DNA from 3 places in the Paenarthrobacter sp. NPDC058040 genome. Region 2 is predicted to be linked to each of the others. Evidence: riboswitches for the same ligand, from Rfam matches in the RefSeq annotation. Region 2 holds a riboswitch; each other region holds the start of a gene.
What was found. Region 2 has a riboswitch for cyclic di-AMP ahead of ACFVSJ_RS02940 (hypothetical protein). Riboswitches for the same ligand answer to the same signal wherever they lie in the genome.

Region 1: linked by a shared signal. The riboswitch ahead of ACFVSJ_RS16475 (C40 family peptidase) and the one ahead of ACFVSJ_RS02940 (hypothetical protein) in region 2 are both predicted to bind cyclic di-AMP.
Region 3: linked by a shared signal. The riboswitch ahead of ACFVSJ_RS11610 (NlpC/P60 family protein) and the one ahead of ACFVSJ_RS02940 (hypothetical protein) in region 2 are both predicted to bind cyclic di-AMP.

Annotation. Positions count from the first base shown of each region.
Region 1 covers NZ_JBHVRN010000011.1:104,145-107,411, forward strand. Annotated here, with positions in the region: gene ACFVSJ_RS16470 (NlpC/P60 family protein) at 114-887, opposite strand; gene ACFVSJ_RS16475 (C40 family peptidase) at 985-1,716, opposite strand; cyclic di-AMP (ydaO/yuaA leader) riboswitch at 1,721-1,879, opposite strand; gene ACFVSJ_RS16480 (M23 family metallopeptidase) at 2,026-2,856, opposite strand; cyclic di-AMP (ydaO/yuaA leader) riboswitch at 2,861-3,102, opposite strand.
Region 2 covers NZ_JBHVRN010000002.1:21,264-24,530, reverse strand. Annotated here, with positions in the region: gene ACFVSJ_RS02945 (glycosyltransferase) at 1-312, opposite strand, end outside; gene ACFVSJ_RS02940 (hypothetical protein) at 478-1,317, opposite strand; cyclic di-AMP (ydaO/yuaA leader) riboswitch at 1,321-1,502, opposite strand; gene ACFVSJ_RS02935 (sensor histidine kinase) at 1,611-3,101, opposite strand; gene ACFVSJ_RS02930 (response regulator transcription factor) at 3,105-3,267, opposite strand, start outside.
Region 3 covers NZ_JBHVRN010000007.1:183,597-186,863, forward strand. Annotated here, with positions in the region: gene ACFVSJ_RS11600 (NCS2 family permease) at 1-775, opposite strand, end outside; gene ACFVSJ_RS11605 (copper resistance protein CopC) at 889-1,521, shown strand; cyclic di-AMP (ydaO/yuaA leader) riboswitch at 1,672-1,863, shown strand; gene ACFVSJ_RS11610 (NlpC/P60 family protein) at 1,867-2,634, shown strand; gene ACFVSJ_RS11615 (FAD-dependent monooxygenase) at 2,710-3,267, opposite strand, start outside.

The DNA of each region.
Region 1 (3,267 bases), on a different contig from region 2:
TCGGGCCGGTTCCAAGGCAGTGTCGGCGAATGTTCACGTGCGGGACACCTCTGGGGCCTTAAATGCGGAACGCCCCGCAGGGATTCCTGCGGGGCGTTCCTGTTGAAGCTGTGTCAGCCGTTCACGCGGATGAAGACCGGACCGGAGCCCACGTTGACGCTGAAGAGTGCGGTGGTGGATCCGTTCCATCCACCGTGCACCGCCATTCCGTTACCCACGTAGACGGCGATGTGCGCCATTCCACCGTAGCCACCGTTGGCGTAGTAGGCGAGGTCGCCGGGCTGGGCTTCGGCGGCGCTGACGGTGCGGCCCAGGGAGAGGTAGCCGGCAGGCCAGTCGTGGAAGTGGATGCCCACGGCGGCCAACGAGTTGGTGACCAGCATGGTGCAGTCCTGGGTCACGCCAAGCTGGGCGTAAGCCGCAGCGGCGATGGCGGCACCGAGGCCACTGGAAGCTGCGGGAGCCTTTGCGGCGGCAGCTGTGTTGTTGACTGCCAGCGTGGCGTTGGCACCGGAGGCGTTCGATCCGGATGCTGTTGAGGCTTCCGCCTTCGGGGCCGCCTTCTCCACAACGGGAGCCGGAGCCTCCACCGTGGTGACAACCGGGCTCTCGTAAGAGATGGCCACGGTGGAATCAGCGGCGATGGTGGACTGCGCCACGGCTTGGACGTCAAGGGCCGTGGTAGCCGTGGACTCACGCTGGACGTTGGTATCCGCAGCGTTCGCGGCAACGCCACTGGTCAAGACCAGTCCGGAAGCAGCAGCGATGACCGCTGCCTGGCGACCGACGCCACCGGCGTTGTCGCTGACAGCCTTCGCGATCACGGCGAGCGAGCTGGTCTTGGGTGCCTCAGCTCGGTGCCGTGCAACCTTGTGTGCACTGGTCATTTTTAATCTCTTTTCGTTTCCGCGAGCGGTTGGGGACACACGCGGTTTGTGGGCAAGCCAGCACTTGGGGGGCATGCTGGCGTACCCCGAACGGGTTTTAGCGGAGGGTGAAGAATGAAGACGTGCCAGTGGAAGCCACCGAGTGGAGCAAGGTTCCCTGGCTCGGGTTGAGTGCGCTGATCATCATGCCGTTGCCGACGTAGATACCAACGTGCGCGCCGCCATTCTGCATGACCAGGTCGCCCGGCTGCGGGGTACTGGTGGGCTTCATGGCCGTCCAGGCGTTGACGCGGGGGATGCTGATGCCGGCCTGGGCGTAGACCCACTGGGTGAAGCCGGAGCAGTCCCAGCCGTTGGGGGTGGTGCCGCCCCAAACGTAGGGGTGGCCGATGCCCGTGTAGGCGATGGCGGCGAGGCCGGATGCTGCGGCGCTGGAGGCCGAATCCTTGGCTTCGGAGGACTGTGCGGTGATGGCGCCTGCGGCCTGGTCACCGGTGCTCTGGGAGCGCTGGGTTGCCTGCGAAGCGCGCTGGATCTTCGGGGCTTCCTTGGTGGCCACGACGGGGCTCTCGAAGGAAACGGTGGCGGTGGGCTCTGCAGTGACAACCTCGGTGGTGAGGAGCTGCTGCGTGCTCGTCTCGGCCTTGGAAACGTCCGTGTCAGCTGCCTGGGCCGGAAGGCCGACGCTGAGGACGAGGCCGGAGGCTGCGGCGAGAACTGCGGCCTGGCGGCCAACGGTTCCGGCGTTGGTTGAAACAGCCTTCGAAAGAGTGTTCAACGGGTGAACCGTCGCGGCGCGGTGGCGCGCAGGGGTAGTGCGTGATGACACGTAGGTAGCCTCTCCCAATGCCTGCGAGGTGAGCTGTCGGATTCGGATGGGAGTCATCCGGCCACGAGCTTCGGGAAGCTTTGTGACTTAACCCCAAGGCCTTCTTTCGAAGACCAAAAGTGGTTCCCCCGCCCCTGCCAGACGAATTTTGCGAACGGATCCTGAGTGGTGGCAGAGCTAGGCAATCCACTCAAGTGCATCGGCCCCCTAAAAAGCCGATGCGCTTTAGACGGTACAACAGTTGAACGTGAATGTCACATTCAGGTCACGGGGTGTGTCGAGAATGCGATAGACGACCATCGACTTTGCTTAGAGCCAGCCCATGGGGTCCACGACTTCGCCGTTGACCTGGACCTCGAAGTGCAGGTGGCAGCCCGTGGAAGCCCCTGTAGTGCCACTCAGGGCCACAACATCGCCGCGGCTGACGGTCTGCCCTACTTTGACATTGAAGGACGACAGGTGGTTGTACGTGGTCTCGAGGCCGTTGCCGTGATCCACTACTACGCGGTTACCGCCGCCGTACTCGTGCCAGCCGGCGAACGTGACCTTCCCGGCCGCAGCCGCGTGGACCTGCGTACCGCACTGGGCCACGAAGTCCTGGCCGCGGTGGAAGTCCCCGGTACCGCCTGTCAAGGGGCTGACCCGGTAGCCGAACGGCGAGGCCGTGGTCAACGTATCCAGCGGGCTGCCAAGGGTGCCCTTGGACGAGCTGGCCTGGATGCTGCCAACAGACTGGGCGCTGAGCAGTTGCTTAAGCTTGCCGTCGGGATCGGCCTTGGTGGCCACCGCCGCGCGGCTGAAGTCGATTTTTGCCGAGGCCGCCGCGGAAACTTCAGGCTGGCTGCCACCGGCTACCGCAAGCGCGGCTTCTGTTTGGCCCGACTCGGAGGTGGCCATCACGGGGCTCGTGGCCGGCAGACCGACAGTGAGGGCAAGGCCCGTAGCGGCCAAGGCCACTCCGGCTTTCTGCCCTACGCCACTGGCTGCGGCGAAATCGGCAACCTGGCGCAACGGGCTCTTACGGCGGCGCACCTGACGCTGGGTGTCGCGAGGCCGGATCTCCGTTACTGCGCGGGCTGGCCGCAGCTCAGCAGCGGGGCCGGACGCGCGTCGGCGGCCCCTGACGTTCTGCGATGTCAAACTCTGTTCCTCTCTTGAAAGCCTGCGAAGTTAGCTGTCGGATTCGGATCAGAGAGTGCAAAGACCCGGCCCGCACACAGCGCATACGGCACACAGGTATCCCGGGAGGGAATTGCGTAAGTAGGCACTGCTGCTGCGGACTTCACCCCAAGGCTGCTTCTTCAGGCAGCCGATTGTGGTTCCCCCGCCTCTGCCAGTAGTGGATAACACCCCTGATCTGCTGGCAGAGCTCGGCTCCAGATCAGGTAACGCTTTGGTATCGGCGCTAGTAGACAACTATAGGCGATTAAAGCCTTCGGTAATAAATTCGTTATCTTCTGTCACGCCGTTTTCCTGCCGATGCCCTTATCACTTTTTGGCGGAAACCGCAGGTCACACCGTTCCGCCCGGCAGCCGGAGTGAGATGTGACA
Region 2 (3,267 bases):
GGCAATCTCGGGGAGTTCGCGGGCCAGTCGCTCGGCGATCTTCAGGGTGTTGTCCGTGCTGGCATTGTCCGCCACCGTGATGCGGAACGTGTGCGGAAAAGTATCCACGAGGTGCCCGTGCAGGCGGCGCAGGCATTCCTCGAGGTCAGTTTCTTCGTTGTGGACGGGAACTGTGACGTCCAGGACGGGAACTGTGGAATGGGTGTCCACAGGAGAACGCCGGGACTGCCGGTGGGGCAAGGCAGGAGCGGCGGAAGGCCCCGCATGGGCGGGGTTCGGCAACGCGCTGGTGGCGGGATCTATGAGCGTCATGCATCCAGAGTGGAGCCGCCGATTGTGAGGGCTTTAGGCAGAAGCTGTGACGCGACTGTGTAACTGGGGGAACGCGAAAACCGCCCCCGGGTTCCCGCCGGCCGCATCAGTTGGGGGTGATGCGGACGGCCGGAACGGGAGCGGCTATCGGGAAAGTCTCTTGGCTTAGTACCAGTTGTTGGCCAAGTGGAAGGCGAGGGCTGCCGAGGGGGAGCCGTAGCGTTCCTTGATGTAGTTCAGGCCCCATTTGATCTGGGTCTGGTAGTTGGTCTGCCAGTCAGCGCCGGCGGATGCCATCTTGGAAGCTGGCAGCGACTGGACAATGCCGTACGCACCGCTGGAGGCGTTCGTGGCAGTCGTGCGCCAGTTGGATTCCTTTTCCCACAGGGTGTTCAGGGCGGTCATCTCGCCCGGGCCCCAACCGTAGCTGGCCAGGATGCTGGCTGCGTAGGCCTTTGCGGCGGCAGGATCGTCAACGGCCTTGGGGGCAGCGGCGGCGGCAGCTGCTGCTGCGGCTGCCTTGTCGGCTGCAGCCTTGGCGGCGGCGTCGGCAGCGGCCTTCTCTGCGGCAGCCTGTGCTGCGGCTGCCTGGTCGGCGGCGGCCTTCTCGGCTGCAGCCTTGTCCGCAGCTGCCTTGTCAGCGGCAGCCTTCTCAGCTGCGGCTTGGGCAGCGGCAGCCTTGTCGGCAGCGGCCTTCTTGGCGGCGTCGGCCTGCGCTGCGGCCTCGGCAACTGCGTTTTCCCGGGTCTGCGGGTCAACCTGTGCTGCTGCCTGGGTCTGTGCGGTCTGGCTCAGTTCCGGGAGGTTGAACGCGGCGTTGGCGGCTTGGCCCAGCGATGCGACACCGAGTGCGGCGGCGACTACACCGGCTACGACCGACATGCGGTGGCCGGCCTTGCCCTGGCGTGCGGCGTTCTTCAGAACGGCCTGCGACTTGGTCAGCGGAGCATCGTGATCGTCGCGGTGACGCGCGGAAGGGCGCGCCTGATCCTTGAATTCAGACATGTGTGATTACCTCTCAGCGCCTGCGGAGTTAGCTGTCGGGTTCGGATGAGGTCATCCGGCCGCGCGTGTAGCTGCGGCTTCACCCCAAGGGCCGGCAATGCCTGGCCCGGAGACTCTGGGTCCCCCGTCTCTGCCTCGATGAGAACGGAACTCCGGGAAGTGGCAGAGCTCGGCGCATCCCGGGTGTGGGCCTCTTGGGGCGACCCACCCTTTCGACGGTACAGGAGGATCTTGCTTAAGTCACATTTAGGTAACAGAGATCACGACGCCGGTGCGTCGCCTTGCCGGTTTCGTTATACGCGTTCGTTGGTCACGGAAGGGAGTCGCAAGGCGAATTCTGTGCGTCCCGGTTTGGACGTCACTTCGACGCTCCCACCGTGTGCGCCAACGATCGATTCCACGATCGACAGGCCCAGGCCGGAAGTCCCTTCCGAACCCGACCGCGCCGCGTCAGCGCGGGCAAAACGGGAGAAGATCCGGCCCTGGAAATCCGCGGGAATGCCGGGTCCATTGTCCGTAACGGTGACCACTGCGCTCCCGTCCGCGCTCAGCATCACGCCGGTGACAACGGTGGTGCCGGGATCGGTATGCTTCCGCGCGTTGGAGAGCAGGTTGGCCAGCACCTGGTGAAGTTGCGTGGCGTCTCCGCGCACCGTGATCGGCTCATCCGGGAGTTTGAGTTGCCACACATGGTCCGGCGCCATGACTTTCTCGTCGGTAACGGTTTCAATGACCAACTGCGTCAGGTCCACCTCCGTGACCTTTAGGGGCTGGCCTTCGTCCAACCGCGCCAGGAGCAGCAGGTCCTCCACCAGGGTGCTCATCCGTTCCGACTGGCTCTGGACCCGGGCCAGGGACTTGCGGCCGTCTTCGGTGAAGTTCTCGGTCATCCGCAGCATCTCAGTGTAACCCCGGATGGCGGTGAGGGGAGTGCGCAGTTCATGCGAGGCGTCAGCAACGAATTGCCGGACCTTGGTTTCGCTTTCCTGCCGGGCCTCGAGCGCGCTGGCCACATTGTTGAGCATCTGGTTGAGGGCGTAGCCCACGCTGCCCACTTCGGTTCCCGGATGGGAGGCCGACGGCGGTACGCGCACCGCGAGCGCGACCTCGCCGGCGTCGAGGGGCAAGCGGGAGACCTTGGTTGCGACCTCCGACAATTGTTCAAGCGGGCGCATGGTCCGGCGGATGATGACGGTTCCGGCCAGCCCGATCAGCACCAAGCCGCCCAGCGAGACGAACACCATGGTCCACACAAGGGAAGCTTCGGTGGCTTGCTTGTCGGCCAGGGGCAAGCCAGTGACGATGACATCGCCGTAGGCGGTCTTCACAGCCACCAAGCGGTAATCGCCGATGGAGAGCGACCGGTCCACGGGCCGGTTGTCCAAAGGAAGATCCAGCAGGACCTGGTTGTCTTCGGCGGAAAGCGTGGCGCGGTTTCCGGCGGCGTCGATGAGTCCGGCGCTGCTGACAGAGGAGCCGCTGATGCGCGCATTCAAGGTGCCGGCGGCCTGGCCCCTGGCTTCGAGCGGGTCCGGCCTCCCAGTGGGGAAACTCGAAGGCGGTCGGCCAAAGGTGTTGGCCCGGCTGGAGGCCTGCTCCAACTGCCTGTCCAATTGCCGGTTGAACACCATGTCCATGGAGGCATAACTGACTACGCCCACCGCCCCGCAGATAGCGACGAGCAGCGCCATGGCAACGAGGACCAACCGCGTCCGCAAGTGCCAGGTGGATGGGTCCAACCAGCTGCGCTGCGTGTTCCTGGCGACCCCTGAGAGTGTGGTCAAGGCTTAGTCCGCGGGCTTGATGACGTAGCCGGCGCCACGCACAGTGTGGATCATGGGCGGGTGGTTGGCCTCGATCTTCTTGCGCAGGTAGGAGATGTAGAGTTCCACGATGTTCGCTTGCCCGCCGAAGTCGTAATCCCACACGCGGTCCAGGATCTGGGCCTTG
Region 3 (3,267 bases), on a different contig from region 2:
CGCCCCACTCGGACAACGTGGGGGCTACCAGCGACCAGCCGCGCGGGTTGACGTTCTTGCCATCGAAGCTGGGCCCGATGTGCAGGGTGAATTCAAGGATGGCGGCCAGCGCCGTGGACACCACAATGCCGATCAGGATCGCGCCACGGACCTTGCGGACCACCAGGGCGATCGTCAGGATGAGGCCCACGGCAAACACCAAAGTGGGCCAGCCCATGAGCTTGCCATCCACGCCGAGGCCCAGGGGAACCGTGGTTCCGGCGGCGTCGGGGATGCGGCGGACGAATCCGGCGTTGACCAGGCCGATCAACGCAATGAAGAGGCCAATGCCCACCACGATCGCCGTTTTGAGGGCTTCCGGAACGGCCTTGAACACCGCGGTACGGAAGCCGGTGAGGACCAGGATCAGCATGGTCAGGCCGGAGAGGACAACCAAGCCCATCATGTCCGGCCAGGTCAGCCCCGGGTGCGAGGCAACGGTGACGGCCACGAAGGCGTTGACACCCAGGCCTGTCGCCACCGCGAACGGATGCTTGGCCCAGGCGCCCATGAGGATGGTCAGGATGCCCGCAACGAACGCCGTGGTGGCGGCGACCGCGGTGAAGCCCAGGGATGCCCCGCTGGAATCGGCTCCGGAGAGGATCAGGGGGTTCAGGACCACGATGTAGCTCATGGCAAAGAAGGTCGCGAACCCGCCACGGATTTCCCGCGAGTACGTGGAGCCCCGTTCGGAAATCTTGAAGTAACGGTCGAGGGCAGAACCTTGTTTAAGCATGAAGGTCTCCGGGGATCGGGTGAGTGTGCTCTCAAATCCTATGCCTGCGGATACGGGACGCCCGGACGATTCGCCTAGTCTGTAAGGAAGCCAACATTAGGAGAAACCGCCCCATGCGTACCGTCCGCCCGCTTCTGGCCGCCGTCGTAGCTGCTCTTGCCTTCGCCTCCGCGGTGCTGTTTGGTGCCGCCCCCGCGTCCGCGCACGACGTCGCCGAGTCCACCACTCCGGCGAACGGTGCCACCGTGGCGGCAGTTCCGGCGTCGGTCTCCATCACGTTCAACAACCGCCCGCTGGCCATCGGCTCCGGTGTGACGGTGACCGCGGGCGGCGAAAACTGGGCGGACGGCGCGGTCGAAATCATCGACAACCAAGCGGTCCAGAAGTTGCGCGAGGGCGCGCCGGCCGGTGAGTACACCGTCACGTGGCGCGTTGTCAGCTCCGATTCGCACCCCATTGAGGGCACTTTCAAGTTCACTGCCGCCGCTGGAAGCACGACGACGACAAGCGGTTCGGCGGGTGCCTCACCTTCCACGTCGGCTTCGGGAGCCACGGTTCCGAGCGCCGGAACAGCAGCTCCGGGGAGCGGCTCCAGCGAGCCGGCTCCGGCGGCTTCGCAGCCCTTCCCCTGGAGCATTGTGGGACTCGCCGTGGTGGCCGTGGGACTCGTGATCTTCCTGGCCGTTACTGCCCGCCGGAAGCTGGCTGCCTCCAACGATGCCGAGGGCGATACTCCCGCGGAATGACGCGGTTTTCTACATAGCTGCGAAAATCTCGAATCGGTTACCGCGACACGCGCAACGCGCCCTGCTCGTTACTCAAATGTGACTTTGCGGTGATCATCGCGTACGGTAGTACCTGTGCCTGATCCATCTTCGAGGCACTTCCGGCCTGATTGCCTAGCTCTGCCGCAGTCCGGAATCCGTTCGCAGACAAACCTACGGCAGAGACGGGGAACCCATTTTAGGCCGCCATTGAGTGCGCCTTGGGGTGAAGTCACGAAGCTTCCGCTGGACAGCGGGGGATAGTGGCCGGGTGACTCCCATCCGAATCCGACAGCTAACCTCGCAGGCATCGGGAGAGGCTCTTTCATGTCTTCACGCATTCTTCGCGGCCGTCGTAAGGCGGACATCGCGCGTCCCAATCCGTTCATCTCCATCTCCAAGGCCGTTGCCAGCAACGCTTCCGGCGCTGGCCGCCAGGCAGCCGTCATCGCTGCAGCTTCCGGGCTGGTCCTGACCGGCTCCATCGCCGCCCACGCTGCCGAGACGCCCGCACAGGCTCCGGTCCAGCGCGACTCCAGCCCCGCAACCGTTGCGGAAACCCCCAACAAGGTTGTCACCGCAGCTTCAACGGCCACCATCAACTTCGAGCGCCCCGCGGTTTCCTCCGTGGCCGCTCCGGTCATCGAAAAGCCGGCTCCCGTAGTTGAGGCTCCGGCCAAGAAGGCGGCAGCCAACGTTGCTGCCGCTCCCGCCAAGGCGACCGCCACGGCTACCGCCTCCGTCGCTGCCGCACCTGCAGCAGCAGCACCGGCCGGCAGCGTCAACGCAGCCATGGTTGCTTCCGCCTACGCCCAGATCGGCATCATGCAGGACTGCACCGCCATGGTGGAACGCGCCCTCGGCTCCGCAGGCATCCCCGTGGGTGACCTTGCTCCGATGCAGTTCCTGAACTACGGCAAGGTAGTCAGCGACCCGCAGCCGGGCGACATGATCGTCCAGTCCGGCCACGTTGCCATCTACATCGGCAACGGCCAGGCCATCAGCGGCGGCATCAACGGCAACCAGACGGGTATCCACCCGATCAGCTGGCTGACCGCAACGGGCCCCATCACGTATGTACGCGCTGGCGCCTAAGCTTCACGCTTAAATACCAGAGGCCGGCATTCGGAGACTTGTTCTCCGGGTGCCGGCCTTTGGCTTTTAAGAACGTCAGGCGATCGCGATGCCAGGCCCTGCCGTGATACCGGGTCCGGCGGGCAGGGCAACCTTCAAAGAGATTGCCTGCCCAACCGCCTTGGCCTGCCGAAGCACTTCCTTGGGGGTGGGGGTGATCATTTCACCGACGCCCACCAGGTGCATTCCCACCGCACGCATGGCGGCAACGAGGTTTTGGCCGATCGCGATTCCCAGCTCAGCCAGCATCCGCCGCAACTGGCTCTGGGCGCAGCGCGTCACCACAATGTGGTCCGCGAGGAGTATCCCGTTGGCGGTGTGCACGGCCCATTGGCGGGGTGCGGGCTCAAGTTGTCCGGGAACGTTGGCTCCCAGGAAGTCCAGCCGCACGGCCTTGGTGGAACTCCGCACATCGAGTTGGTGGCTGGCTGCGTAGTTCCGCAGGTGCCGGAGGATCTGGTTTCGTTCCACCATGGCCGCCGGGTCTGCCGCATCACAGCGCTGCAGCATTCCCGTGTGGACGGAGGGTCCCGACGTGGACAGGGACCCAAACCCGTCCACCACAATGGAGCGAACGCCGTAGCGGCTGAGTTC